2 regions of the Anoxybacillus sp. FSL W8-0104 genome follow, and region 1 is predicted to be linked to the other one. Evidence: predicted binding sites of a transcription regulator. Region 1 holds the regulator's gene; the other holds the start of a gene.
What was found. The regulator LexA, encoded in region 1, represses DNA repair genes until DNA is damaged. The targets are predictions, from matches to a motif close to CGAACATATGTTCG.
Positions count from the first base shown of each region.

Region 1 (19,622 bases):
GACACGATCCATCCGGCGACATATATCGGCAAAGGGAAAGTGGAAGAGCTTGTTCGACTTATTGAACAGTTTGAACCAGATGTTGTTATTTTTAATGATGAATTGTCACCAAGCCAAAACCGCAACTTAACAAAGGTATTAAACGTGCGTGTCATTGACCGGACGCAGCTTATTTTAGACATTTTCGCAAGCCGCGCCCGCTCTAAAGAAGGGAAATTGCAAGTCGAGCTTGCTCAATTGCAATACATCTTGCCGCGGTTAAGTGGGCAAGGTGTAGAACTCTCTCGTTTAGGTGGTGGAATTGGAACGAGGGGACCGGGGGAAACGAAACTAGAAACTGATCGTCGTCATATTCGTCGTCGCATCGATGAAATTAAAGCGCAGCTAAAAGCGGTCGTCGAACATCGTGGACGGTATCGTGAGCGGCGGAAGAAAAACGCTGTGTTTCAAATTGCGCTCGTCGGCTATACGAACGCTGGCAAATCAACGATTTTTAATCGGCTTACGAACGCGGATGCGTTGGAAGAAAATTTATTGTTCGCTACGTTAGATCCGCTCACTAGAAAGCTTGTGCTGCCAAGCGGTTATACCGCGCTGTTGACGGATACGGTCGGCTTTATTCAAGACTTGCCGACAACGCTCGTTGCAGCGTTTCGTTCGACGTTAGAAGAAGTGAAAGAAGCCGATTTGATTTTACATATTGTCGATTCATCGAATCCTGATTATATTCAACATGAACAAACGGTCTATCGCTTGCTTGAAGAATTGGAGGCGACGACCATTCCAATCGCTACTGTATATAACAAACGTGATATCACTCTTCCAAGCTTTGTTCCAAGCCCGAAAACAGACTATATATTAGTAAGTGCGTTTAGTGAACAAGATGTACAAAAGCTGCGCCGATTTATTGAATCACACATGATCGAAGCGATGGAACGTTACGATGTAGCGATTCCTGCATTTGAGGGGAAACTGCTCGCACAGCTAAAAGCAGAAACAATTGTGCAGCACATATATTACAATGAACAAAGTGGCATGTATGAATGTAGCGGCTACATATTGTCGGAACATCCACTTTTAGCACAACTAAAAACATATCAAAAATAGAAAGGGTTGTTTTATGTTTCAACATTTAACTCATGGAGAAAAAATTGAAGCGCTCGTCAAAGAAATTGAAGCACAAATTGCCCCAGTTCATCGGGCAATTGACGAGCGAATCGACTATAACCAATATCGTGTTTTGCAGAGTTTTCGTCACCATCAAGTGAGCGATGCTCATTTTATTCCATCAACGGGATATGGTTATGATGACATCGGACGTGATACGCTTGAAAAAGTGTATGCGGATGTATTCGGTGGGGAAGCGGCGCTCGTTCGCCCACAAATCATTTCCGGTACGCACGCCATTACGATTGCCTTATTTGGTATTTTACGTCCCGGCGATGAACTTTTGTACATTACCGGCAAACCGTACGATACACTCGAAGAAATTGTCGGCATTCGCGGCAAAGGTATCGGTTCGTTAAAAGAGTTCCATATCGGCTATCAGAGCGTACCGCTCACTCCAGAAGGAAAAGTCGATTTTGTAGCAGTCAAACAGGCGATCAACGAACGGACAAAGATGATTGGTATTCAACGATCGAAAGGGTACGATCCTCGACCATCGTTTACTATTGCCGAAATAAAAGAGATGATTGATTTTGTCAAAGCAATCAAACAAGACGTTATTGTGTTTGTTGATAACTGTTACGGAGAATTTGTGGAAAACCAAGAGCCGTGCCATGTTGGCGCCGATTTAATGGCGGGTTCACTTATTAAAAATCCAGGTGGCGGATTAGCAAAAACGGGAGGATATCTCGTCGGTAAAAAAGAATATATCAATATGTGTGCATATCGTATGACCTCGCCAGGAATTGGTGCGGAAGCAGGCGCCTCCTTGTACAGTTTGCAAGAAATGTATCAAGGCTTTTTCTTGGCCCCCCATATCGTTGGACAAGCGTTAAAAGGCGCGGTCTTTACTGCAGCTATGCTTGAACGAATCGGAATGAACACGTATCCGACGTGGGATGCGAAGCGTACGGACTTGATTCAGTCCGTGCAATTTGACGATGCAGAACAAATGATTGCGTTTTGTCAAGCCATTCAATTCGCCTCTCCTGTCAATTCGCATTTTACTCCATATCCGAATTACATGCCGGGTTATGAGGATGATGTCATTATGGCGGCGGGGACGTTTGTACAAGGGGCAAGCATCGAGCTATCAGCCGATGGCCCGATTCGGCCTCCATATGTTGCATACGTCCAAGGGGGACTAACGTACTCACATGTCAAAATCGCTGTTTGCATGGCGATTGATCGATTGCTCGAAAAACAATTGATTCAATTATAAAATCTCTCAGAAAAAAATATGTAATAAAATATAACGTATCATTGACATATAGAGTAACATAGAATAAAATAAAAGTACGTATTACGTAAGGAGGGGTCGACATGAATAGTCAAATTCGTCGCTCCATGCCGTTATTTCCTATCGGTATCGTTATGCAGTTAACAGATTTATCAGCACGTCAAATCCGTTATTATGAAGAACACGGTCTTATTTCACCTGCACGGACAGAAGGTAATCGGCGGTTGTTCTCGTTTAATGACGTGGATCGGTTGCTTGAAATTAAAGATCTAATCGAGCAAGGGGTTAATTTGGCGGGAATTAAACAAATTTTTGCTTCACGTCAGCAACAACACGCTGAAGCAACGCCACCTGTTGCGCCGAAAGTCATGAAGCAAGGTTTGTCGGAAGCGGAGTTGCGCAAACTTTTGCGTGCCGAGCTGATGCAAGCAGGTCGCTTTAATCGCGCTTCACTTCGTCAAGGCGATATCGCTCGTTTTTTTCATTAAAAAATTTATGTTTTTTAACATAAATGATCTTTTCATTTTGGGGGAGGAATATGTATGACTAAGTACACAAAAGAAGACATTTTTCGTATTGTAAAGGAAGAGAATGTAAAGTATATTCGCTTGCAGTTCACTGACATTCTCGGCACGATTAAAAACGTAGAAATTCCAGTGAGCCAGCTACAAAAAGCGCTCGATAATAAAATGATGTTTGACGGATCATCGATCGAAGGATTTGTTCGCATCGAAGAATCAGATATGTACTTGTACCCAGATTTAGATACATTCGTTATTTTCCCATGGACAGCTGAAAAAGGAAAAGTGGCACGCTTTATTTGTGACATTTATAATCCGGATGGTACACCGTTTGAGGGATGTCCGCGTTACAACTTAAAACGTGTACTAAAAGAAATGAAGGAGCTCGGATTTACAGAGTTCAACCTAGGGCCAGAGCCAGAGTTCTTCTTGTTTAAGTTAGATGAAAAAGGAGAGCCTACATTAGAGTTAAACGATAATGGCGGCTACTTTGACTTAGCACCAACCGATTTAGGAGAAAACTGCCGACGGGATATTGTATTAGAATTAGAAGAGATGGGATTCGAAATTGAAGCGTCTCACCATGAAGTTGCGCCAGGGCAACATGAAATTGACTTCAAGTATGCAAATGCGGTAAAAGCGTGTGATGACATTCAAACATTTAAGCTTGTCGTCAAGACTGTTGCACGTAAACACGGTTTGCACGCGACATTTATGCCAAAACCACTTTTTGGTGTAAACGGATCTGGTATGCATTGTAACTTGTCGCTCTTTAAAAATGGTGAAAATGCCTTTTTTGATCCGAACGGTCAGCTACAACTAAGTGAAACAGCATTACAGTTTATTGCAGGTGTGTTAAAACACGCGCCAAACTTTACAGCGGTAACAAACCCAACGGTAAACTCTTACAAACGTCTTGTTCCAGGCTATGAGGCACCTTGTTATGTGGCGTGGTCGGCACGCAACCGTAGCCCGCTTATTCGTATCCCGGCGTCACGCGGCATGAGCACACGCATTGAAGTGCGTAGCGTAGACCCAGCAGCTAATCCATACTTAGCGATGGCTGTATTATTGGCGGCCGGACTAGATGGAATTAAAAACAAGTTGACGCCTCCTGCGCCAGTTGACCGCAACATTTATGTGATGACAAAAGAGGAGCGTTTAGAAGAAGGTATTGTTGACTTACCTGCGACATTAGCAGAAGCGCTCCAAAACTTAAAATCGGATGAAGTAATTGTTAATGCGCTTGGTAAACATTTATTCGAACACTTTGTCGAAGCGAAAGAAATTGAATGGGATATGTTTCGCACGGCTGTGCATCCATGGGAACGTGAACAATATATGAGCCTTTACTAAAAAAGCTAACGGTTTTTCCGTTAGCTTTTTTCCGTTTCTTTTTCTTAATGGATAGATCGATATACGCCGATGACTTTTCCTAAAATTGTAGCGTTTTGGACAATGATCGGCTCCATTGAAGAGTTCTCAGGTTGCAAACGGATATGATCTTTTTCTTTAAAAAACCGTTTTACTGTCGCTTCATGATCTTCCGTCATCGCTACAACGATATCCCCATTATTTGCTGTTTGTTGTTGACGGACGATTACGTAGTCTCCGTCTAAAATACCGGCTTCAATCATGCTTTCTCCGACAATTTGCAACATAAATACTTGATCATCTGGTGAGACGAACCGTTCTGGGAGGGGGAAGTATTCTTCAATATTTTCAATTGCAGTAATTGGTTGTCCGGCTGTGACTTTTCCGACGATTGGGACATTGATGACATTTGTTCTCGGGATGGATTCATGTTCGTCCAAAATCTCAATGGCACGAGGTTTTGTTGGATCACGTCTAATGAACCCTTTGTTTTCTAAACGAGCTAAATGTCCGTGAACGGTAGAACTTGAAGCTAAACCAACTGCCTCGCCAATTTCCCTCACAGATGGTGGATACCCTTTCGTGCGCACTTCTTGTTTAATAAAGTCCAAAATTTGTTGTTGTCGTTTTGATAATTTCGCCATCTTTATACACCTCTTCCTTTTCAATCTTTGTCCACATTATAACATATATTCGTACATGGATACAAACATAAGTTCGAGAAATAGTTGACACGAACAAAAGTTCGCGTTATCATAAATACAAACAAATGTTCTTGGGGGTAGGTTTGATGAGCAAAATACATTATATAATAATGATCTTATTTAGCTTTTTGTTTGTATGGGCATTTGTGCATGTCACACAATCTGTTGATAAAGAAAAATATGTGGAGATTACGGTATCAGCTGGCGATACACTATGGGGGCTTGCAGAGCAATATAAACATGAACATCAATTGTCACGGCAACAATTCATTGAATGGGTAATGAAAGTAAATAAACGTTCAGACGATCAATTGATCGTTGGTGAGAAAATTGTCATACCTGTGTTAAAATCAAATAGCGAAAATCAGCTCGTTGCTAATAAACCATAAAGAAAGGGATGACGGATGAACGCGATTATTTATTGTCGTGTAAGTACGACAAAAGAGGCACAAGAAACATCGCTGCAAAGACAAAAAGAAGAGCTTCAGCAACTTGCTAAGGAATACGAAATGAATGTGATCAAGATCATTGAAGAACAGGCAAGTGGTTACGACATTGAACGCGAAGGAATTATGGAGTTGCTTGATACGATGAAACAACATCGCATCGACGTCGTTCTCGTTCAAGATGAAACAAGACTTGGACGAGGAAATGCAAAAATTGCTCTTCTTCGTTGTTTACAAAAGGAAGGGATTCGCGTGTATACGGTAAGTCATCGCGGGGAGCTTCAATTATCAGAAGCAGACTCGATGGTGTTAGAGATTATTAGTATTGTTGAAGAATACCAAAGAAAGATACATAACTTAAAAATTAAACGCGGTATGCAACGAGCTGTCCAAAACGGATATCGTCCAGAAAACAATTTGCGCAACATTGGTGGACACGCTGGACGCGATCGGAAAGATGTGCCGATTGAAGATATTGTTCGTTTACGCCAAAATGGCTTAACGTTTACAGAAATTGCGGCTACGCTTCGTTCATTTGGTTATGATGTATCTAAAGCGACTGTTCATCGGCGATACAAAGAATACGAACAACTTGTCAACAAAGAAAAGTTTTTGTATGATGATACGAGCAAAAAAATCAATACAAAGGAATGAGGTTGAATGTTATCTTCTGAAAAAATTGCACGAATTAATGCATTAGCTAAAAAAGCAAAACTAGAAGGGCTGACAGCGGAAGAGAAGCAAGAGCAGCTGCAGCTCCGCGCTGAGTATATTGCAGCGTTTCGCGAGTCGATGATTGAAACGTTGCATGCTGTAAAAGTGATTGATCCAAATGGCAATGATGTCACACCAACAAAATTAAAGGATAGTAAGAAAAAACGCCTGCATTAATACGCCTATCATGGAGAGCATACAAGTATAGATGTTCTCTCTTTTTTTATCAGTTTGTCAAAAAAAAGTGTTGTGAATTGTTGTACATTTCATGTACTTTTCTATATCATAAAAGATGAGAATGTTTGCAAATGAAAGGATGAAGATGATGACACACTCTATCGAACAATTGTCGATTGCGGCAATTCGCACATTGTCGATCGATGCCATTGAAAAAGCAAATTCAGGTCACCCAGGAATGCCGATGGGAGCTGCACCGATGGCGTATACGCTATGGACAAAGTTTATGAACCATAATCCGCGCAACCCAAAATGGTTTAATCGTGACCGCTTTGTATTATCGGCAGGACACGGTTCGATGTTATTGTATAGCTTGCTTCATTTAAGTGGCTACGATGTTACGATGGAAGACATTAAGCAGTTTCGCCAATGGGGAAGTAAAACACCGGGGCATCCCGAATACGGTCATACACCAGGTGTCGAAGCAACGACTGGACCGCTTGGGCAAGGGATTGCGATGGCTGTTGGAATGGCGATGGCAGAGCGTCATTTAGCAGCTACATACAACAAAGACAATTTCGAAATTATTAACCATTTTACATATGCGATTTGCGGCGACGGTGATTTAATGGAAGGAGTTTCTGCTGAAGCTGCTTCGTTAGCTGGTCACTTAAAACTTGGCCGCCTCATCGTTCTTTATGATTCAAATGATATTTCGCTAGATGGCGAATTACATCTTTCGTTTTCAGAAAGCGTTGAGCAACGTTTCAAAGCGTATGGATGGCAATATATTCGTGTCGAAGATGGAAATAACATTGAAGAAATTGCTCAAGCGATTGCTGAAGCTCAAAAAGATTTGGAGCGCCCGACGTTAATTGAAGTAAAAACAATAATCGGTTACGGTTCACCAAACAAAGCGGGAACAGCTGATGTACATGGCGCTCCGCTAGGTAAAGATGAAATTAAGTTAACAAAAGAAGCATATAAATGGACGTTTGAAGAAGATTTTTACGTTCCAGATGAAGTATATGCTCATTTTGAAAAAGTAGTTAAAGAAGCCGGAGAGAAAAAAGAAGCTGAGTGGAATGCTTTATTTGCTGAATATGAAAAAGCATATCCAGATTTAGCGAAACAGCTAAAAATGGCGATTGAAGGTAAACTTCCTGAAGGTTGGGAAAAAGCGTTGCCTGTATATGCTGAAGGGAAGAGTCTAGCAACACGTGCTTCTTCTGGAGAAGTATTGAATGCTATCGCAAAAGTTGTGCCACAATTTTTAGGTGGATCCGCAGACTTAGCAGGTTCAAATAAAACGTTGATTAAAGGAGCAGGAGACTTCTTACCTGGAAGTTATGAAGGTCGTAACATTTGGTTTGGTGTACGTGAATTTGCGATGGGCGCAGCGTTAAATGGTATGGCGCTCCATGGCGGTGTAAAAGTGTACGGTGGTACGTTCTTCGTCTTTTCAGATTATTTACGTCCAGCGATTCGACTTGCTGCACTTATGGGATTGCCTGTCACATATGTATTTACGCACGATAGCATTGCTGTTGGTGAGGATGGTCCAACGCATGAGCCAATTGAACAACTCGCTTCATTAAGAGCGATGCCAAATGTATGCGTCATTCGTCCGGCAGATGCGAACGAAACAGCAGCTGCATGGCGGTTAGCGGTAGAATCTACGGATCGTCCGACAGCGCTTGTGTTGACACGTCAAAACCTTCCTACGCTAGCGACAACAGCAGAGCGTGCGTATGAAGGAGTGAAAAGAGGAGCGTATGTTGTTTCTGAAGCTCAAGGAGAAGTACAAGCCCTGTTGCTAGCATCTGGTTCAGAAGTTAGCCTAGCAGTAGAGGCACAAAAAGCGTTAGCGAATGAAGGAATTCATGTTTCTGTTGTGAGCATGCCTTCATGGGACCGTTTTGAGGCTCAGCCAGCTGAGTATAAAGAAAGCGTCATTCCAAAACGTGTGAAAAAACGTCTTGCGATTGAAATGGGCTCATCTCTTGGTTGGGAGCGTTATACAGGCGATGAAGGCGATATTTTAGCCATTGATCGCTTTGGAGCTTCTGCCCCTGGAGAAAAAATTATGCAAGAATACGGATTTACAGTGGAAAACGTTGTTGCCCGAGTCAAAGCGTTGTTAAACAAATAATAAAACGGGGAGATGAGCTCCCCGTTTTATTATCGCATAAAGATTTTTTACTGAACATATTGTACAAACCGTTATTGTTTAGTATAGTGTAGTGTAGACAACATGAAGGAGGAAAAAATATGTGGGAAATGATTTTAGTAGGCATTGTAGCGCTTGCTGCTGGCGTTGCGCTCGGATTTTTTATCGCGCGTAAAACAATGATGAACTACTTAAAGAAAAATCCACCGATTAATGAACAAATGATTCGAATGATGATGATGCAAATGGGAATGACGCCATCGCAAAAAAAGATCAACCAAATGATGAAAGCGATGAACAATCAGTTGAAATAAAGGTAAGGCACTCACAACGAGTGTCTTTTTTAGCATGGAAAGAAGCTGTTGCCCGTATTTGTATTTTTTTGATAAAATATAGCTAAATGAAGAAAGAATGGAGTGCCAATCATATGGACATTCAACTGTTTGTTGCGTTTGGGGCAGGTGTGTTGTCGTTTATTTCTCCTTGCTGTTTGCCGCTTTACCCAGCCTTTTTATCATATATTACGGGAGTTTCAGTTAGTGATTTAAAGTCTGATTATGCATTGTTACAAAAAAGAAGTTTGTTACATACGTTATTTTTTTTGCTCGGTTTTTCTTTTATCTTTATTGCGATCGGTTTCGGCACATCGATTCTTGGACGTTTTTTTCATACGTACCAAGATCTTATTCGGCAAATTGGTGCAATACTGATGGTGTTTTTCGGATTTGTTATTATCGGCATCTTTAAGCCGACCTTTTTAATGACGGATCGTCGTTTATCCTTTCAACAACGTCCATCAGGTTACATCGGATCTTTTCTTATTGGCATGGCGTTTGCTGCCGGTTGGACGCCGTGTACAGGTCCGATTTTAGTATCCGTGATTGCTCTAGCAGCGACAAACCCAAGTTTAGGTGTAGTGTATATGACGGCGTATTCACTCGGTTTTGCTTTGCCTTTTTTGCTTTTATCGTTTTTTATTGGGAAAATGGGTTGGATTCGGAAACATCATGTTAAGCTAATGAAAGTCGGCGGATATGTCATGATAGGCATGGGGGTTGTACTGTTTTTTGATTGGATGACGAAAATTACGATTTATATGACAAACATATTTGGTGGCTTTACAGGTTTCTAGTTTCTTATGGTGTGGAGGGAAAGGAAATGGCAGGAATTTTAATTGTCGATGATGCAAAATTTATGCGTATGACGTTAGCAAATATTTTGAAAAAAGCGAATCATGAAGTGGTTGGGGAAGCAGAAAACGGAAGGGAAGCTGTTGAATTATATATAGAGTTAAAGCCAGACGTGGTGACACTCGATATTACAATGCCAGTGATGAGTGGTCTTGAAGCTGTGAGGGAAATTAAACGTCATGATCCTCATGCGAAGATTATTATGTGTTCCGCGATGGGGCAACAAAAAATGGTTGTTGAAGCTATTGAAGCAGGGGCGCTAGATTTTATCGAAAAACCATTTGATGAAAGTCGCGTCATGGAGGCTATTCAACGTGTGTTACAGTAAGATGAGAAAGGAAGATTGATTTTGGCTATTTTTAGTTCGGTATTTGCGGTGTTTATGGCTGGACTTGTTTTCTTTATTCGCATGAAAGCAGCAGAAAAACCGACAAACGCCAAAAAAATTATATTACCCCCTATTTTTATGAGCACAGGCGCCCTTATGTTTCTTCATCCAATGTTTCGAGTAACGATGTTAGAATGTGTAGAAGCAGTTTTTGTTGGAGCGCTTTTTTCTATTTTGTTAATTAAAACATCTTCGTTTGAAGTTCGAGGCAACAAAATTTATTTACAACGTTCAAAAGCGTTCGCTTTTATTTTTGTTGGCTTAATTGTATTGCGTCTCGCTTTAAAGACATATTTAAGCCGCACCATTGAGTACGGAGAACTTGCGGGAATGTTTTGGATTTTAGCCTTCTCGATGATTGTTCCGTGGCGAGTGGCGATGTATGCATCATATCGTCGCCTCCAACGCGAAATAAAAGAAAAAAGCTAATCAGCAACAGGCGATTAGCTTTTTTTTGTTAGTAGTAAATGTTCGTATTTTGTAAAATCAATTTGTTTTTCTCTTAGCGCTTTAATTAAAAATTTATGATCGCGTTTTGGTGTAGCGAGAATATAACCACGAACAACTAAATCTTCTGTAATTCGATCCGCCTGTTCTTGTAAAGCCAATTCTCCAATTTTACCAGCGATTTTTTGTCGAGCAACATCACGAAATAGCTCAGGAACAGGGCGAACTAAATCTTCGAGTAATGCTTTTTCTTTTTCAGACCATAGATGCCGTGTTTGTTCAATGTAATATTGTTGCCAATCCAATTCCGACTTTCCATCCTCTTTTGGCAGCCGCTTTAAAAATTTCCGAAACATGAAGAAGCCACCGATCGACATCGTAACAAGAAGAAAAACGACCCAAAATAAAATAAACCATAAAAACCAACCTGTTAGCATATATTCCACCTCAACGTTTATTATGTAAAAAAACAATGGTAGAATCAAGTAAAAGAGCTGACAGTTGCGTCAGCTCTTTTACATATCGTGACTTGAGTTATGCTTTTGACGGGTATGATTTTGATTTTTTACTTTTTTTGAACCACTAAGCGGTTCTGGTTGTCCTGGGTTATCTCCTTTTGGGGCATTTTTACGCATGTCTTTGCTTGTATTTTTGTTCACGCGACACACTCCTTTCTTTCATATGATGGCATGATAAACTGTATTTATGCATATTTCACCCGTCAATAGGCACGATAATAATAAAAAGAGGGGAGTGAAAGCGATGCCTTATCATAAAAATAAGCAACAGGCGTTTGAAGCTGCACAACAAGGAACAATGGAGGCAAAAGAATGGTATGATCATCTGGTGAAAAGTGACGCAGACTATGGAAGTCAGTTGCATCATCTAAAGCAAGAAGTAAACGAGGCGTTTGAACAAATTAATAACGCGCTTGAAGTAGCCTCGGAAAAACAACGCAAACAGCTTGAACAATTTCGTCATGATTTGCAAGCGATTGTCGAAGAAGTGAACATGTATGAATAATCCCGCTTCAAGCGGGATTATTGATTTTTCTTTCGTTTTTTATTATTTTGTTTTTGAGCTTCGGTGAGTGGCTCGTTGGAGAGCTCCTCATTGTAGCCAGCACCTTTTCCTTGTGCGCTCGCATCGTTCATGCCAGGAATGACATGATTTGCTTTTCTTTTTACCATCTTTTTTCACCTCCTACAACTATTGTTGGAAATAGAGCAAAAAAATATGCATTTATCTGAAACTTATAAACAATTATTATTTACTTATGGAGAGCATTGTATTAAGATAAAAGCGTAGGAATTTTGTGGGTGTGGGAGAAGATGATTTGTTAGAAGGGGGTAATACATAATGGTGAAAAATGATGTATTTCAAGCGCGTGATACGTTTGAGGTGAACGGGAAAAAATATCATTATTATCGTTTACAAGCGCTTGAAGAAGCAGGAATCGGAAATGTATCGCGTCTTCCGTATTCTATTAAAGTGCTTCTTGAATCAGTACTTCGTCAAGTTGATGGACGTGTCATTACGAAAGAGCATGTTGAAAATTTAGCGAAATGGGGAACGAGCGAACTAAAAGATGTAGACGTTCCGTTTAAACCATCTCGCGTCATCTTGCAAGACTTTACAGGTGTCCCTGCTGTTGTTGACTTAGCTTCTATGCGAAAAGCAATGGCCGACATCGGCGGAGATCCGTATGAAATCAACCCCGAAATTCCTGTTGATCTTGTGATTGACCACTCTGTCCAAGTGGATAAAGCAGGGACAGAAGATGCGCTCGAGTATAACATGAATTTAGAATTTGAACGCAATGCAGAGCGCTATAAGTTTTTAAAGTGGGCACAAAAAGCGTTTAGCAATTATCGTGTTGTTCCTCCAGCAACAGGTATTGTGCATCAAGTCAACTTAGAGTATTTAGCGAATGTGGTGCATGTTGTTGAAGGGGAAAATGGTGAGTATGAGGCGTTCCCAGATACGCTTGTTGGCACAGACTCCCACACAACAATGATTAACGGTATTGGCGTACTCGGTTGGGGTGTTGGTGGTATCGAGGCGGAAGCAGGCATGCTTGGACAACCGTCCTACTTCCCAGTACCAGAAGTAATCGGTGTGCGTTTAACAGGAAAATTACCAAACGGTACAACGGCAACAGACCTTGCGTTAAAAGTTACACAAGTGCTTCGGAAAAAAGGTGTTGTCGGTAAATTTGTTGAGTTTTTCGGCCCAGGTGTTGCGACGCTGCCATTAGCCGACCGTGCAACTGTGGCCAACATGGCGCCTGAGTATGGTGCAACGTGTGGCTTCTTCCCTGTTGACGCAGAGGCGCTTGATTACTTGCGTTTAACAGGTCGTGACGAGCAACATGTTCAAGTCGTTGAAGCATATTGTAAAGCAAACGGTTTGTTCTATACTCCAGATGCACAAGAACCTGTATTTACAGATGTCGTTGAAATTGACTTATCAGAAATTGAACCAAATCTTTCTGGACCAAAGCGTCCACAAGATTTAATTCCGCTTTCAAAAATGAAAGAATCGTTCCGTCAAGCCGTAGTTTCCCCGCAAGGAAATCAAGGCTTTGGCTTGACTGAAGCAGATTTTGATAAAGAAATCACAGTCACGTTAAACGGCGAAGAAGTAAAAATGAAAACAGGTGCGATTGCGATTGCAGCGATTACAAGCTGTACAAACACGTCTAACCCATACGTGTTAATCGGTGCAGGCTTAGTGGCGAAAAAAGCGGTGGAAAAAGGATTGAAAGTACCAAAATACGTAAAAACATCACTTGCACCTGGTTCGAAAGTCGTCACAGGATATTTAAAAGATTCAGGTCTTCTCCCTTACTTAGAGCAAATTGGCTTTAATATTGTCGGTTACGGTTGTACGACATGTATCGGTAACTCTGGTCCGCTTGCTCCGGAGCTTGAAAAAGCGATTGCCGAAAACGATTTGCTTGTCACGAGCGTATTGTCTGGTAACCGAAACTTTGAAGGGCGTATTCATCCGCTCGTCAAAGGCAACTATTTAGCATCACCGCCGCTTGTCGTGGCATACGCTCTTGCCGGAACAGTCGACATCGATTTGTTAAATGATCCGATCGGTAAAGATCAAAACGGCAATGATGTGTACTTTAACGACATTTGGCCATCTACAGAAGAAGTGAAAGAAGTTGTGAAAAAGACGGTGACACCAGAATTGTTCCGTAAAGAATACGAGCGAGTATTCGACGATAACGCGCGATGGAACGCGATTGAAACGACGGACGAGCCGCTTTATCAATGGGATGAAAACTCAACATATATTCAAAATCCGCCATTCTTTGAAGGATTATCGCCAGAAGTGGAAGAAGTAAAACCACTTGTTGGTTTGAGAGTGGTTGGAAAGTTTGGCGACTCTGTTACAACAGACCATATTTCGCCAGCTGGATCGATCGGGGTAAACACGCCAGCAGGACAATATTTAATTTCTAAAGGTGTTGATCCGAAAGACTTTAACTCGTACGGTTCTCGACGTGGTAACCACGAAGTAATGATGCGCGGTACGTTTGCAAACATCCGTATTCGCAACCAAATCGCGCCAGGTACAGAGGGTGGCTATACAACATATTGGCCAACAGGCGAAGTCATGTCGATTTACGATGCTTGCATGAAATATAAACAAGATGGTACAGGGCTTGTTGTTATTGCTGGAAAAGATTACGGAATGGGAAGCTCACGCGACTGGGCGGCAAAAGGAACATACTTGCTCGGTATCAAAACGGTTATTGCGGAAAGCTTTGAACGTATCCATCGTTCAAACCTTGTACTTATGGGTGTGTTACCACTCCAATTCAAAGAAGGGGAAAATGCTGAGACGCTTGGATTGACAGGTAAAGAAGTATTTGAAGTGCATATTGATGAAAACGTCAAACCGCGCGACTACGTCAAAGTAACAGCGACAGACGAGCAAGGAAACAAAAAAGAATTTGAAGTGCTTGTTCGTTTCGATAGCGAAGTAGAAATCGACTACTACCGTCATGGTGGAATTTTGCCGATGGTATTGCGCGAGAAGTTAAAACGATAAGAAGAGAGCGATCTGCTCTCTTCTTTATTTTGTGTTTGTCTTTTTCGCTGCGTTTTCTAATGCACTTTTTGGATCAGGGGTAAATGTGGCATCATATCCTTGTGGATTGACGCTTGGAGCGTTTTGCCCACGATTTCTTCCGTTATTTTTACTCATCATGTCCACCTCCTGCGCATATTGTATCCGTCTTTTTCAAAAAATATATATAAGAGGAGGCAGTGACGTCAACTACCCCCACTTAGCTAACGCTTGAAGTGAGGGCTTGCAACTCCCCAGAAGTGCAAACGGATTTCGTCCTCCTTCCTTGACTTGGGGTTGCATCAGGGGCAGGTTGACGACTACCCAACGACGCAGGTCATGCCTGCATCGTTACCGATTCTCTCGGTGTGTCTGTTGGCAGTACTTGGCTTCCACACACAACAGACGGACCTACGCTCGATGTTTTACGGTTACAACGTTTCCTGTAACCAACTCCATACATCGAGTAGCAGTTATTGGAGTGCCTTTATTGAACGGTTTTCTCCACGCCTTTATTATATCATACACAAAAGAAAGGGGGAACGCGCATTCCTCTCCCACTTACTCCCTTTGGTCGTTGAAGTGGGAGTCTCCTGCGCGAAATAGGATGAATCGAGCCATTCAAACAGCATTGTGTACAATTGCTTTAGCCCAATTTTTAAAAATTCCATTGACGAAAAGAAAAACGAAAAAGTGGGATTGGTCGCTTTTTTTTGAAACGGGAGGCATGCCAAGTTCACATTCTGCAGGTGTTGCCTCCCTTGCCACATATGTTGCTTTAAAAAGAGGAGTGCATAGTATAGATTTTGCCCTTGCAGCCATTTTTGGTTTAATTGTTATGTATGACGCCCAAGGAGTGCGTCATCAAGCAGGAGAGTTAGCTATTCGTGTGAACGAATTAACTGAGGAAATCGAACGGTTAAAAGGTGCTCAAGACGACGGAAAGTTGGACCGAAAAGAGGAGTTGTTGCGCGAACGGCTTGGTCATCAACCAATTGAAGTGATTGGAGGGGCGTTTCTTGGTATCGTTACAGGAGGATTATCTTATGTAATAAGTAGGTGGAAGCGCTCGCTATGAGAGGTGAGCGATCTTTTTTCTTTGCCATATATGTTGAGGGAGTTCTGACAAAATCATCCCTAATAAAATAAGTCCAGCTCCAAATAAGGCCGCTTGTTGAAGATACTCATCATTCCATATATATGCAGTTAGAGCCGCAAAAACAGGTTCTAAAGCGAAAATTAAGGCAACACGTGTCGGTGATGTATATCGTTGAAAATGCGTTTGAATAAAGAAAGCAATCGTTGTTGCGAATAGTGCGGTGATGAGTAGAGCCAGCCACACATCAAATTCAAAAAAAGTGGATAGTGGAATAAGAGACCAGTCTTCAAACAAATATGAACATATAAAACAAATGATGGATACTGTTTGAACTTGAATCGTTGTTAGTAGGATAGGTGAAAATTTTGTTGCATATATGCTTGTCGTTACGATATGTAGCGAGAAAGCGATAGCGCACAAAAAGACGAACACATCTCCTTTATTGATCGACATATCTCCGCTTGCGGTTAAAAGATATAGTCCGCATGTAGCGAGTATGCTTCCGACAACGGCGTTAAACGAAGGTCTTCGCTTTAAAATGATAAATGAAAGGAAAGGAACGATAACAACATTTAACCCGGTAATGAATCCCGCTTTTGATGAAGTCGTATACAATAAGCCAATCGTTTGAAAGGTATATCCAAGACATAGCCATATACCAAGAAGCAATCCAGCACATATAAGTTGTCGATCGAGAGGTTTACGTTCGAAGATAAGCACCCAAGCCCATAGCAGTACGCTAGCGATCGCAAAACGTACGCCATTAAACATTAACGGAGGTAAAAAAGCAATGGCGTTTTGAACGATGACAAACGTAGCCCCCCAAACAAATGCAACAAATAATAAACTAATATCAGCTTTGTATTTCATTTGACTCTCCTTTACAAAAAATGTTGTATAAGACAAAAGTCTCATACAACATTTTACCATTATTCTGTATATTTTGGAGATATTTTTTTTGCAAAATATACAAAAGGTGTATCCAACATTGCAACAATCCATTTTAGTACATACGTTGTCATAAAAATTTGTATCCAATCATGCAACGGAAATACACCGAGAAATGCAATGGATGTGAAAACGAATGTATCGATCAATTGGCTAATCATTGTGCTTCCATTATTGCGAATCCAAAGTTGCGAATCGCGCGGAAATTTCTTTTTAAACCAATGAAATAAGTGAACATCAAGCGATTGACTAATTACAAAAGCAAGTAAGCTACCAAACGCAATACGTGGCAATAAACCAAAAATCGTTTCTAACGCTGGTTGAGCAAAATCGCTCGCATGCGGCTTAAATAATAAAGCGATTTGCATGACGATTGTGAGTGAAATAAGTGTAAAAAAGCCGAGCCATACCGCTTTTTGTGCTTCTTTTTTTCCGTATTTTTCACTTAAAATGTCAGTCACTAAAAAGGCGGTTCCGTACATGACGTTTCCGAGTGTAGCTGTCATACTAAGCAATTCAACGGTTTTGACGACTTGTAAATTAGCAACGACAGTAGAAAAGCCGATCCATACGAATAAACCTGAGCGACCGAAGAAACGATAAATGAGCAATACAAGTGAAAATGTGAAGATGGCAGAAAAAAGACCGAGTATTTCGTTAAACATCGTGATCCCTCCTCGTATGAAAATATAAAGACACAAGCGATATTATACAACTGACATCATTTTTTGTCTAAACTGTTATAATAAAATAAAAAGAAAAGGTGAGTGACATATGAAGGTTTTTATGGAATGGACATATGTAACACCGAAGAAAAAGGAAATGGTGTGGACATCAACAGAGATGGAAGTGACAGAGGCTCTATTTTTTGCAGAGGATATAGAAAGAACAGGGAGAGTGAAACAACTTTTATTTTATGATGCAAGTGGTGTGGCTTGGACGAAAAAGGAGTTAATGAAGCTTATGAAAGAAATTGAAACGGAGCCGCACGACGTGATTGCTTATTTTGATGGCGGTTATGATCGTCAATCAAAAAAAGCAGGAATTGGAATCGTGATTTATTATAAACAAAACGGTGCACAATTTCGTAGGCGAGCAAATGCGCAGTTAGACGAATTGCAGTCAAATAATGAAGCAGAGTATGCAGCCTTTTATTTTTTACTCGAACAAATCGAGCATCTCGGTGTTCATCATTTGCCTGTTGTATTCCGTGGGGATGCGCATGTTGTATTGCATCAATTGTCTAATGATTGGCCTGTATTTTCAGACGAGGGGAGATGGGTGGAGCGAATTGAGCAAAAAATGAAAAAGCTTCGTATTTCTCCAATTTATGAACCCATTAATAGAAAAGAAAATAGTGAAGCAGATCAGTTAGCAACACAAGCTCTTCGTGGGAAGATAATTGTAAGTACAATACAATTGGAGCGTGAATGATGAATCGAAAAGATGTGTTACTTCGAATAAATGAATTATTTGACACGTATTGTGAGGAGTGTTTTGTAAAACGTGCACTCCGTAAAGAATACGGGAAATTATATGCACAATCGTTTTGCATCCAAACATGTACAATAGGAGAAAAAATGAAGCAATACGGTCAGTTGCTTGTGAAACAAAAAACGTAACAAGGTGCCCCGAGATACGGGACACCTCATCATTACGTGTGGTGGATCGTTTCTGATAATTGATGATATGCGTCTGCTAATTCCTTTTCACATTGTAATAGCAGTGGATCCTCGATGTTTGTTTTAGCGCGTGCGATCGCTTCTTTTGCATTTTCGATCGCTTGTTTTGCGTGATCGAAAGTGTGACTGTCTAAACTCATCGTTGCCGCTGCAACCATCTTTTTTGCCGATTCAACCGCTAAATGTGCATCTTCAATTTTCGTAAATACGCTATCTGCCTGAAGGTGTGGCTTTTTTGAGTTTTGTGTCATCATGATCCCTCCTCACTTGTAGTATTTGTGTGAAAAGAGGAGAGTATGTAACAAAAAAGACCAGCATATTGCTGGTCTTTTCGTCGAGCTATATATGAATCATCTCAGACGATTATAATTTCACTACGTTTGCAGCTTGAGGGCCACGGTTTCCTTGAACGATTTCAAAAGAAACAGCTTGACCTTCTTCTAACGTTTTGTAGCCTTCACCTTGGATTGCTGTGAAGTGTACGAATACATCGTCTCCACCTTCAACTTCGATGAATCCGTAACCTTTTTCGTTGTTAAACCATTTTACTTTACCGTTTTGCATAATACTGAATCCTCCTAATACCTTTTAGCCAACAGGCTAATGAAAAAATTTTTCATATAACGGAATATACTCACAGCAACCAAGTCGGTGCAGGACATATATTCAGTTAGATGATAATTAGACTATACACGAATGATGAGGAAGAGTCAAGACAAAAAGGCGATTTTTTCAAAAAATTTTTTTAGAGGAGGATTTTTGTAATAAGTGCATAACATTAACAGTAAGCAGTATAGAAAGGGAGTGAGCGGTATGTATCGTGGTCAAATTCGTGGAAAAGAAGTGATCATTAAGTTAAGCAATCATGTACGGAAGCAAAAAGTCGATCAAGAAAAGTTATATCAAACAATTTTAGCATTTGGTGAAGCAGCATTTAATCAACAAAAAGAACAATTCGGCATTGTAAGCAAGCAGGGGTTAATTGTAGCCTCAGTTGAACAGCACGATTTGCCTGTGATTTCGGTCGATTATATTATCCCTTCTCATCATGTGTATGAATAAAGTCCAGTAAAGTCTGGGCTTTATTTATGTTATAGTCGTCAATAGATGAATTTTTTATAGAAAACAATTGTGAAAATATGTATGATCATAAATATATGAGGATAAAGGTGGGAACGTATGATGATCAAACAATGGACGATTCAGACGACGAAGCGAGATGAATTTGTAGACATTACTTCACTTGTTCAATCCTTTATTACAGAGAGT
Region 1 is NZ_JBBOQU010000001.1:1,209,176-1,228,797, forward strand. It holds gene hflX (GTPase HflX) at 1-1,107, shown strand, start outside; gene NST18_RS06460 (methionine gamma-lyase family protein) at 1,121-2,389, shown strand; gene NST18_RS06465 (MerR family transcriptional regulator) at 2,491-2,895, shown strand; gene glnA (type I glutamate--ammonia ligase) at 2,950-4,284, shown strand; gene lexA (transcriptional repressor LexA) at 4,329-4,946, opposite strand; gene yneA (cell division suppressor protein YneA) at 5,093-5,395, shown strand; gene NST18_RS06485 (YneB family resolvase-like protein) at 5,411-6,106, shown strand; gene NST18_RS06490 (DUF896 domain-containing protein) at 6,113-6,343, shown strand; gene tkt (transketolase) at 6,492-8,495, shown strand; gene NST18_RS06500 (YneF family protein) at 8,615-8,827, shown strand; gene NST18_RS06505 (cytochrome c biogenesis CcdA family protein) at 8,941-9,645, shown strand; gene NST18_RS06510 (response regulator) at 9,672-10,031, shown strand; gene NST18_RS06515 (CcdC family protein) at 10,053-10,520, shown strand; gene NST18_RS06520 (DUF2621 domain-containing protein) at 10,535-10,975, opposite strand; gene NST18_RS06525 (small acid-soluble spore protein P) at 11,054-11,197, opposite strand; gene NST18_RS06530 (hypothetical protein) at 11,301-11,561, shown strand; gene sspO (small acid-soluble spore protein O) at 11,579-11,728, opposite strand; gene acnA (aconitate hydratase AcnA) at 11,898-14,606, shown strand; gene sspL (small, acid-soluble spore protein L) at 14,631-14,762, opposite strand; gene NST18_RS06550 (divergent PAP2 family protein) at 15,232-15,702, shown strand; gene NST18_RS06555 (DMT family transporter) at 15,697-16,593, opposite strand; gene NST18_RS06560 (queuosine precursor transporter) at 16,653-17,336, opposite strand; gene NST18_RS06565 (ribonuclease H family protein) at 17,446-18,105, shown strand; gene NST18_RS06570 (zinc-finger domain-containing protein) at 18,105-18,293, shown strand; gene NST18_RS06575 (DUF2564 family protein) at 18,326-18,604, opposite strand; gene cspD (cold-shock protein CspD) at 18,717-18,917, opposite strand; gene NST18_RS06585 (hypothetical protein) at 19,167-19,415, shown strand; gene NST18_RS06590 (secondary thiamine-phosphate synthase enzyme YjbQ) at 19,536-19,622, shown strand, end outside.

Region 2 (11,778 bases), 1.3 Mb from region 1:
GGCGGATATACAGAAAAAGAGCGCACGATGCTCATGTGCGTTGTGGCACAAAGTGAGTTCACAAAATTGAAACAATTAGTGAAAACCATTGATCCGTCTGCATTTGTCGTCGTTATGGATGCAGCAGAAGTGCTTGGGGAAGGATTTAAACGTGCCTAACGTAAAAATGATACGATATAATAGAAATGTATGAAAATGTTTACAAGGGGGATATACGTATGAAGAAAAAGCTACTTAGTTTATTCGCTGGTACAGCGATTGTGTTAGCAGCCTGTGGTGGGGGGGATAGCACAAGCGAAAAACCAGCAAACGGCGGAGGGGATACCGCTTCAGCAGCGGAAGCCGTTTACAAAAAAACGTGTGCAAGCTGCCATGGACAAAACTTAGAAGGCGGCGTCGGTCCAGCGCTTGATAAAGTAGGCGGAAAATATTCGCAAGATGAAATTAAAGATATTATCGCAAATGGTCGCGGGGGCATGCCCGGTGGCTTACTCAAAGGCGACGATGTAGATAAAGTAGCGGAATGGTTAGCTGCGAAAAAGTAAGAGGATGCGATTTTGTGCATCCTCTTTTCATTTGTAACACTCTTGAAATATAACTGTAAATAAAATTCGCCCCCCTTTTTGTCGGAAATGATGATATAATGAACAAGGCGAGAATTTTGCAGGAATATGTAGAAAAACATCGAATACTTAGGTGGTTGCTTATGATTGAGATGCAAGATGTATATAAAACATACCCGAACGGAGTGATCGCATTAAACGGCATTTCCGTTCGCATTAAGCAAGGTGAATTTGTATATGTCGTCGGTCCGAGCGGTGCTGGGAAATCGACGTTTATTAAAATGATGTATCGCGAAGAGAATCCGACAAGCGGCAAAATTATGATTAACGGCGTGAACTTAGCGAATATAAAAAATAGCAAAGTCCCTTTGCTTCGCCGAAATATCGGGATCGTCTTCCAAGACTTCAAGCTTCTTCCAAAGTTAACGGTGTATGAAAACGTCGCGTTTGCTTTGGAAGTTATTGAGGAATCGCCAAAAAACATTCGCAAGCGCGTCATGGAAGTGCTTGACTTAGTGCGACTAAAACATAAAGCGCGCTTTTACCCTGATGAATTGTCTGGAGGAGAGCAACAGCGGGTGTCGATCGCTCGTTCAATCGTCAACAACCCAGCAATTGTTATTGCTGATGAACCGACGGGAAATTTAGATCCAGATACATCTTGGGAAATTATGGACATCTTCGAGCGAATTAACGATCGTGGAACGACGATTGTCATGGCAACACATAACCGTGAAATCGTCAATACGATTCGCAAGCGCGTCATTGCGATTGAACGCGGGAAAATTGTGCGCGACGAAGTGAAGGGGGAATACGGTTATGAGGCTTAACACCCTTCGTCGTCATTTTCGTGAAAGTTTTAAAAGTCTCGGACGAAACGGTTGGATGACGTTTGCGTCCATTAGTGCTGTTACGGTGACGCTTTTGCTTGTCGGCGTGTTTCTCGTCATTATGCTCAATATTCAACATATAACGAAGCAAATTGAGCGCGATGTTGAAATTCGTGTGCATGTTGATTTAAGTGCAACAGACGCAGACAAAGATGCGCTTCGAGCCAAGCTTGAAGCTCTTTCTGGCGTGGAAAAAGTGGCGTATTCATCTAAAGATGAAGAGCTACAAAAATTGATTGAAAGCTTTGGAGAAGATGGTCAATCGTTCCGTCTATTTGAACAAGACAACCCGTTAAGCGATGTATTTATTGTGAAAGCAAAAAATCCGCTTGATACAGAAAAAATCGCAAAACAAATTGAAACTTTGCCTTCTGTCAGCAAAGTCAAATACGGGAAAGGACAAATTGAAAAGCTATTTGCGGCAACGACGACGATTCGCAACGTCGGATTGGCGCTCATTGTCGGATTATTATTTACGGCGATGTTTCTCATCTCAAATACGATTAAAATTACAATTTTTGCCCGTCGTCGTGAAATTGAGATTATGAGATTAGTAGGGGCGACTAACGGATTTATTCGCTGGCCGTTTTTCCTTGAAGGGCTATGGCTCGGTGTATTAGGTTCGATTGTGCCAATTGCCATCGTCCTGTCCGCCTATTCGTACATATTTGATTTATTGTACCCGAGATTAAAAGATACATTTTTTCAACTTCTCCCATTTTATCCGTTTGCATGGCAAGTGGCGGCTGTGCTCGTCTTATTAGGTGCATGTATCGGCATATGGGGAAGCATGATGTCCGTCAGACGATTTTTAAAAGTATAGAAAGAGAGAGGGGTTTACGGTGCGAAAAAGATGGGGAACGATTGTTGTCGCTGTGATGTTGCTTGTTTCGAGTGTAGCTGCGCCTGCGCATGCGGTGACGAAGCGCGATATTCAACAGAAAAAAGAAGAAATAAAAAATGTACAACAAAAGCAGTCAACGATTGAAAATAAAATTGAACAGTCGCAACAAGAAATTGAGCGATTGAAAGCAGAACAAGAGCAATTAGATGCAGAAATTAAAAAGCTAGATTTAGCGGTAGAAGAAACAAGCGCCAATATTCGTACAAAACAGCAAAACATTGAAGAAACGAAACAACAAATTGTTGCGCTTCGCAAAGAAATCGAGGAAGTCACAGCGCGCATTGAGCAGCGCAATGAGTTGTTGAAAGAGCGGGCGCGTTCGCTGCAAGAAAGCGGAGGAGTTGTCAGCTATTTAGACGTGTTGCTTGGTGCGAAAAGTTTTAGCGATTTTATTGATCGAATGAGCGCTGTTGCGACCATTTTTGAGGCAGACCGTCAAATGATTAGAGAGCAAGAAGCAGATAAAGCGCTAAAGGAAGCGAAAGAGGAAGAACTAAACGATAACTTAGTTCGCTTGCAAGAGCAGCTAAATGAGCTACAAAAGTTAAAACAAACGTTAAACGAACAAATTGCAGCGAAAGAAAAATTAATGGCACAGTTAAAAGAAGAGCAAAAACATGAGGAAGAAAAACAGCTCGCTTTAGAAGAAGAAAAAGAGTTGCTTGAAAAACAAGAAGCGGCGATGAAAAACCAATTGCAAGAAATGATTCGTCGCCAAAAAGAACAGGAAGAAGCGCGGAAACGAGCATTATCAAGCCGCGGATCGTCATCAGAGAGCGGTGGCAGTTTGCCTCCTGTATCTGACGGGGCGTTTATGCGTCCAGCGAACGGTCCAATTACATCGACATTTGGCCCGCGTTGGGGTGAATTCCACTACGGTGCAGACATTGGTAAGCGTGGTGCTAGCGTTCCTGTCGTGGCAGCTGCTGACGGGTATGTTTACCGCTCATACTATTCCCCGAGTTACGGAAACGTCATTTTTATCATGCATTATATTGATGGGCAAGTGTACACGACAGTATATGCCCATCTTGAGTCCCGCCTTGTTGGTGAAGGACAAAACGTCAGCAAAGGTCAAATGATCGGCTATATGGGCAACACAGGTCGTTCGTTTGGTGCACACTTGCATTTTGAGTTGCATCGTGGGCCTTGGAATGCATCAAAATCGAATGCGGTAAATCCAATGCAATACGTTCCGTTTTAAAGCACAGCTTGCCTGCTGTGCTTTTGCGTATTGGTTGAGAAAACGGTACGCTCGGTGTAAAATAAATACATCTTCATCAGTTATGAACAGTACAAGCTATTCATATAATGAAAACAAACAGGCATCGCACACGGTGTGATGCCTTTCATGTATCGAAGGGTGAGGAGGCAAAACATGAATAAAAAAACAATCGCAGCACTCATGGCTTTATCGATGTTGTTCGGATCTGGGGTGACGTATGTCGGGATGCAGTCGCTTTCTTCCGATACGTCAACGATGACGATCAACATCCCAACAACAACGGAGAAGCCATCGAACGAAGAACTACAAAAAATTGAACAAGCATACAGCATGATTAAACAAAAATACGTTCAAAACGTAGATGAAAAGCAGCTCATTGACGGTGCGATTCAAGGAATGATTGCGACGTTAAAAGATCCATACTCCGTTTATATGGATAAAGAAACAGCGGAGCGGTTTAACGAGTCGCTTGATTCTTCTTTCGAAGGAATTGGAGCGGAAGTGAGCATGGTCGACGGCAAAGTGACGATCGTTGCCCCATTTAAAGGGTCGCCTGCAGAAAAAGCTGGGCTTCGTCCAAACGATCAAATTATTAAAGTGAACGGCGAAAGTTTAGAAGGACTTGACTTATATGAAGCGGTACTAAAAATTCGCGGAAAAAAAGGAACGATCGCTCGTTTAGAAGTCATTCGTCCGGGAGTTAGCGGCGTTTTAACGATTGAAGTCGTTCGTGACGAAATTCCGATTGAAACCGTATATGCATCAATGAAAGAAGTAAATGGCAAACAAATTGGCTACATTGAAATTACATCATTTGCAGAAAAAACAGCTGAAGATTTCAAAAAGAAGTTAGCTGATTTCGAGAAAAAAGGAATCGCGGGACTAATCATCGACGTGCGCGGCAATCCGGGAGGGTATTTACAAAGCGTGGAAGATATTTTAAAAGATCTTGTTCCGAAAGATAAACCGTACATGCAAATTGAAGAACGTGATGGTGATAAACAACGTTTCTTCTCCAATATAACGAAGAAAAAAGATTATCCAATTGTTGTGCTTATTGATAACGGAAGCGCCTCGGCATCAGAAATTTTAGCCGCAGCGTTAAAAGAAGCGGGTGGCTATCCGCTTGTCGGTGAAAAAACGTTCGGAAAAGGGACGGTACAACAAGCGTTGCCGATGGATGACGGTAGCCATATTAAATTAACGTTATATAAATGGCTAACACCGAACGGAAATTGGATTCATCAAAAAGGCATTGAACCAGATGTGAAAGTAAAACAGCCTGACTTTTTCTATGCTCATCCGCTTCAAATCGATAAGCCGTTGGCATATGACATGAACAACGAACAAGTGAAAAGCGCACAACAAATGTTAAAAGGTCTCGGTTTTGACCCGGGTCGCGAAGATGGCTACTTCAGCAAACAAACGGAGCAAGCCGTTCAATCGTTCCAAAAAGCAAACGGCTTACAAGTGACAGGAAAAATTGATAAACAAACAGCGAATATGTTGCAAACAAAAGTGATGGAAGCCGTTCGCGACGAACGATACGACGAGCAATTAAAACGGGCATTGCAACTCATTGCGAAATAAAACATATCCCCCTGCCCATGTTGAAGGCAGGGGGAAACTATTATAAAAAGAGGCTAATAATGCCACGTCGTGTTTGTTTTGGTTGCTCATGAACAAGTTTCGTTTGTTGTTGATGTTCGAGGTCAACAATTCGTTGCTCGAGCCGTTGGATGTATTGGAGCATGTCTTCTATTTCTCGCCGATGTTGCAATAGTTGAAACGAGACAACGTCATCTGCTTTTTGGTCAATTTTTCGTTCGAGTTCATTGAGACGTTGTTCTACCTCTTCCCAATCGACATGTTCCTTCTCTTCTTCCTCTATGCCGAGAAACTTATATTTTTCTAGTTGTTCGACCGCTTCGTTCGTAAACACATAATGTCCTGTCTCGTTTTTTTTGCATGGAATGTTATACTTTTTTACCCACCGTTGCACCGTTTTTGTCGATACCCCAAGTCGTTTCGCGACCGCGCTCGTCTTTAGTTCCATTGTCCCACGCTCCTTCCGAATGATATGTTGAAAAAAGTTAGACATTTTTTATGAAACTCCTTGCATGTTGACAAAACTAGTGCTTATTCGGCAAAGAAAGTGAATTTTCGTCAACAATAAATGCTTGAAATTTGTTACAATACAAAATAGACCACCCGAAAAAATGGAGTTGATGGAAATGGAAGCATGGGGATTTGTGTGGTTAAAAGCGCTCGGAACGTTTTGGTTACAACCGTTGTTATATTATGCAATCATATTTGCATGGTTTATTGGCTGGCGTCGTGTGCAACGCGAAAGACGGGATTTTCATACGCGCGTCTATCGTTCTTCTCGTGAGCTGCGTGCACTCATTCGCTCACGCAGTTGGCTTGCCATTGTTTTTTCAATTGTAACCGTTGGCGTTGGACTTGTCATTCCGAATGATACGCTCGTTTTTTGGACGATTGTGACGATCGTATGCAGTTTTTTTATGCAGCTTCGGCTGTTATCGCCTGCATATGTAGGTAGTATCGTTATATTTACCGTTAGTTTTTTTGCGCAAATGGAGTGGGCACAGCCATTTTTTGCGCGCTTTTTCCCGCATATGACGGAAACAAATGTGACTGCCATCGCGCTTTTAATCGGATTGCTTTTGTTTGTCGAAATGTGGCTCGTTTACCGTGAAGGAGCAGAGCTTAGCTCGCCGCGGCTTGTAACGAGCAAGCGGGGACTTGTCATCGGTGAACAAATGATGCAACGTCTTTGGCTCGTACCTTTTATTATTCCTGTGCCAGGAGAGGGAGTGACGCCGTTTGGAGCGTGGTGGCCGATCATTTCAGGCGGTGAGACGTATTCGCTCGTTCTCGTGCCGTTTTTACTTGGGTTTTCCCAACGCGTGCAAACAGGAATGCCTATTTATTTAGTGAAATGGACAGCGAAGCGTATCGGCTGGCTAGCATCGGTTGTTAGCTTATTGGCTATCGGCAGCTACTGGTTGAAGCCGCTTGCGATCGTTAGTGCTGTTGTGGCTATTTTATGGAGAGAGTGGATTGCTTTATCAGCAAAGTTGTATGAACAAAAGCGCCCTCCGTATTTTACAAAACGAACGAATGGGCTTGTTATTTTAGGCGTGTTGCCGGATACGCCAGCACATAAAATGGCGCTTTCGGTCGGAGAAGTAATTGTGAAGGTAAACGGTATACCGGTCGTGACGGAAGATGAATTTTACGCAGCATTGCAACATAATCGTGCATTTTGTAAGCTAGAAGTATTAAACGAGAGCGGGGAAGTTCGCTTTGCGCAATCGGCTTTATTTGAAGGGGAACATCACGAACTCGGGCTGTTATTCGTAAGAGATGAGGGATAGTATGTGGTTTTTGTTAGCGTTAATTGTACCGGCGTTGCTAGTTATTTTATTTACGCGGGTGACGTATAACCATTATGTCGGTACACTGCTTACTGTCGCGTTGCTCGTAGCATCGTATGTGAAAGGATATACCGATCAATTGTATGAAATTGTTGCTGATATAGCGTCGCTCATCGTCGGATTTTTATATGCGAAACGAATGGTAGAAAAGCAAAAACAGTCGTAAACCTGTCCAAATGGGCAGGTTTTTTCATAGAATATTTGTTCGTATTTTTCGCTTTTCGGTTTCGTCATATGGTACAATGAAAATAGAAATGAAGTGGAGGGACGATTGTGGACACATTTCAATTAGTATCCGCTTATAAGCCGCAGGGCGATCAGCCGAAAGCGATCGCGAAGCTTGTCGAAGGGATTCAACAAGGAAAAAAACATCAAACGTTGCTTGGAGCAACAGGAACAGGAAAAACGTTTACGATTTCAAACGTCATTCAACAAGTGAATAAACCGACGTTAGTCATTGCGCATAATAAAACGTTAGCAGGGCAATTGTATAGCGAGTTTAAACAATTTTTTCCGCATAACGCGGTCGAATATTTTGTCAGCTATTACGATTATTATCAGCCGGAAGCGTACGTTCCGCAAACAGATACGTATATTGAAAAAGATGCAAGCATTAATGACGAAATTGATAAATTGCGCCATTCCGCAACGTCTGCGCTATTTGAACGACGCGACGTCATTATTATTGCAAGCGTTTCGTGTATTTATGGTTTAGGTTCTCCAGAAGAATATCGCGAACTTGTCGTTTCGCTTCGCGTCGGCATGGAAATCGAGCGCGATCATTTGTTGCGCCGACTTGTCGACATTCAATATGAACGAAACGATATTGATTTTCGTCGCGGAACGTTTCGGGTGCGCGGAGATGTCGTCGAAATTTTCCCTGCCTCACGCGATGAGCATTGTATTCGCATTGAGTTTTTTGGTGATGAAATTGAGCGCATTCGCGAAGTGGATGCACTCACAGGACATGTGATGGCAGAGCGAGAACATGTGGCGATTTTCCCAGCATCCCACTTCGTCACACGTGAAGAAAAAATGAAGCTGGCCATTGAAAATATTGAAAAGGAATTAGAAGAGCGGCTTCGCGAGCTGCGTGAACAAGGAAAATTGCTTGAAGCGCAGCGATTAGAACAACGGACGCGCTACGATATTGAAATGATGAAGGAAATGGGATTTTGTTCGGGCATCGAAAACTATTCGCGTCATTTGACGTTGCGTCCACCAGGCTCAACGCCTTATACGTTGTTAGATTATTTTCCTGACGACTTTTTAATTGTGATTGACGAATCGCATGTGACATTGCCGCAAATTCGCGGCATGTATAACGGTGATAAAGCGCGAAAAGAAGTGCTTGTTGAACACGGCTTCCGTTTGCCATCGGCGCTCGATAACCGGCCATTGACGTTTGAAGAATTTGAACAAAAAGTGAATCAAGTGATTTACGTATCTGCGACACCAGGTCCGTATGAGCTTGAACATTGTCCAGAAGTCGTTGAACAAATTATTCGTCCGACAGGATTGTTAGACCCGACGATTGATGTGCGACCGATCGCAGGGCAAATTGACGATTTAGTCGATGAAATTCAAAAGCGCATCGCTCGCAAAGAACGCACGCTTGTGACGACGTTGACGAAAAAAATGGCGGAAGATTTAACCGATTATTTAAAAGATATCGGCATTCAAGTGGCGTATTTGCATTCGGAAATTAAGACGCTAGAACGAATTGAAATTATTCGCGATTTACGATTAGGCAAATATGATGTGCTCGTCGGCATTAACTTATTGCGAGAAGGGCTTGATATCCCAGAAGTGTCGCTTGTAGCGATTTTAGATGCCGATAAAGAAGGGTTTTTACGTTCTGAGCGCTCACTCATCCAAACGATTGGACGAGCGGCGCGCAACGCGAATGGGCATGTCATTATGTATGCCGATACGATCACGAAATCAATGGAAATTGCGATCAATGAAACGAAGCGGCGACGTGCGATTCAAGAAGCGTATAACCGTGAGCATGGCATCGTGCCAAAAACGATTCAAAAAGACATTCCAGATGTCATTCGTGCGACATTTGCCGCGGAAGAAAAAGAAGCGTATGAAACGAAAGATGTCCGTCATTTATCAAAAGAAGAGCGCCTTGCGCTTATTGCCAAACTCGAACAAGAAATGAAAGAAGCAGCCAAAGCTCTTCATTTTGAACGTGCTGCCGAACTGCGCGATCTCATTTTAGAATTGAAAGCGGAGGTGTAACGAATGGATCATATCGTCGTCAAAGGTGCACGAGCGCACAATTTAAAAAATATTGATGTCGTCATTCCGCGCAACAAGCTCGTTGTGCTTACCGGCTTATCGGGCTCGGGAAAATCATCGCTTGCATTTGACACCATTTACGCGGAAGGGCAGCGGCGATATGTCGAATCGTTGTCGGCATACGCCCGGCAATTTTTAGGGCAAATGGATAAGCCTGATGTCGATTCGATTGAAGGGCTGTCACCCGCCATTTCAATCGATCAAAAAACGACAAGCCGCAACCCACGATCAACAGTTGGAACAGTCACAGAAATTTACGATTACTTGCGCTTATTGTTTGCACGCATCGGTCGCCCTGTTTGTCCAACGCACGGCATCGAAATTACGTCGCAAACAATTGAACAAATGGTTGACCGCCTGATGCAATATCCAGAGCGGACGAAAATGCAAATTTTAGCTCCGATCGTTTCGGGAAGGAAAGGGACGCACGTCAAAACGTTAGAAGAAATAAAAAAGCAAGGATATGTACGCGTGCGCATCGACGGGGAATTGCGCGATGTATCTGAAGACATCGTACTTGAAAAAAATAAAAAGCATTCGATCGAAGTGGTCATCGACCGCATCATCATGAAAGAAGGTATTCAGTCGCGCCTGGCTGATTCGCTTGAAGCGGCGTTGAAGCTTGCGGACGGTAAAGTGCTCGTCGATGTCATCGGACAAGAAGAGTTGTTATTTAGTGAACATCACGCTTGTCCACACTGCGGTTTTTCAATCGGTGAACTAGAGCCGCGTTTATTTTCGTTTAACAGCCCGTACGGTGCGTGTCCATCGTGCGACGGGTTAGGGGCAAAGTTGGAAGTCGATCTCGATTTAGTCATTCCAAATAAAGAACTGACGCTTCGTGAACACGCGCTCGCGCCATGGGAACCACAAAGCTCGCAATATTATCCGCAGCTGTTAGAAACGGTATGTCGTCATTACGGCATTGATATGGACGTGCCTGTGAAACAGTTGCCAAAACAACAGCTCGATCTTTTATTGTATGGATCGAACGGTGAGAAAATATATTTTCGCTATGAAAACGACTTCGGCCATGTGCGCGAAACGTATGTGGAGTTTGAAGGTGTCGTGCGCAACGTCGAACGCCGTTATCGCGAAACGACATCGGATTATGTGCGTGAACAAATGGAAAAATATATGACCGAACAACCGTGTCCGGCGTGCGATGGCAACCGTTTGAAAAAAGAAAGTTTAGCGGTTTTCGTTGGCGGCAAACATATCGGGGAAGTGACGGCGATGTCGGTCAATGAAGCGCTGACGTTTTTTGAAACGCTTCAATTGACGGAAAAAGAACAAAAAATCGCTCATTTAATTTTGCGTGAAATTGTTGAGCGTCTCGGCTTTTTAAAAAATGTTGGGCTCGATTATTTAACGTTAAACCGCGCGGCAGGGACATTGTCAGGTGGAGAAGCGCAACGTATTCGATTAGCGACGCAAATCGGATCGCGGTTAACCGGTGTATTATACGTATTAGACGAACCGTCAATCGGACTTCATCAGCGTGATAACGATCGGTTAATTGCGACATTGCAAAACATGCGTGATTTAGGAAATACGCTCATTGTCGTCGAGCACGATGAAGATACGATGCTTGCGGCAGATTATTTAATTGACATCGGACCGGGAGCAGGGGCGCACGGAGGAGAAGTTGTCGCTGCAGGTACACCTGAACAAGTGATGAATGATCCACATTCATTAACCGGTCAATATTTATCAGGGAAAAAGTTTATTCCGCTCCCGATTGAACGAAGAACGCCAGACGGTCGTTGGCTTGAAGTCGTTGGAGCTAGGGAAAACAATTTAAAAAACGTCGATGTTCGCATTCCTCTCGGGCTGTTTGTTGCGGTGACGGGGGTATCCGGTTCGGGAAAAAGTACGCTCATTAATGAAATTTTGCATAAAGCGTTAGCGCAAAAGTTACATCATGCAAAAGTAAAACCGGGAGAGCATACAGACATTCGCGGCATTCACTATTTAGATAAAGTCATTGACATCGACCAGTCGCCAATCGGCCGAACACCGCGCTCCAATCCGGCGACGTATACGGGCGTTTTTGATGATATTCGTGATCTATTCGCAACGACAAATGAAGCGAAAATGCGTGGATATCAAAAAGGACGGTTTAGTTTTAATGTGAAAGGCGGTCGCTGTGAAGCGTGTCGTGGCGATGGGATTATAAAGATCGAAATGCACTTTTTGCCGGACGTATACGTGCCATGTGAAGTATGTCACGGTAAACGATATAATCGCGAAACGTTGGAAGTGAAATATAAAGATAAAAATATCGCTGAAGTGCTCGATATGACAGTAGAAGAAGCGCTGACGTTTTTTGAAAATATCCCGAAAATTAAACGAAAGTTACAAACACTTTACGACGTCGGACTCGGCTATATGCAACTCGGACAGCCAGCTACAACGCTTTCTGGTG
Region 2 is NZ_JBBOQU010000001.1:2,467,164-2,478,941, reverse strand. It holds gene NST18_RS13245 (YitT family protein) at 1-159, shown strand, start outside; gene cccB (cytochrome c551) at 219-545, shown strand; gene ftsE (cell division ATP-binding protein FtsE) at 707-1,393, shown strand; gene ftsX (permease-like cell division protein FtsX) at 1,383-2,276, shown strand; gene NST18_RS13225 (murein hydrolase activator EnvC family protein) at 2,296-3,561, shown strand; gene NST18_RS13220 (S41 family peptidase) at 3,736-5,172, shown strand; gene NST18_RS13215 (MerR family transcriptional regulator) at 5,213-5,638, opposite strand; gene NST18_RS13210 (PDZ domain-containing protein) at 5,817-6,983, shown strand; gene NST18_RS13205 (CsbA family protein) at 6,985-7,209, shown strand; gene uvrB (excinuclease ABC subunit UvrB) at 7,317-9,290, shown strand; gene uvrA (excinuclease ABC subunit UvrA) at 9,294-11,778, shown strand, end outside.
Region 2: a site for LexA is predicted at 7,238-7,251, ahead of uvrB (excinuclease ABC subunit UvrB). Genes of this name have one in related genera too.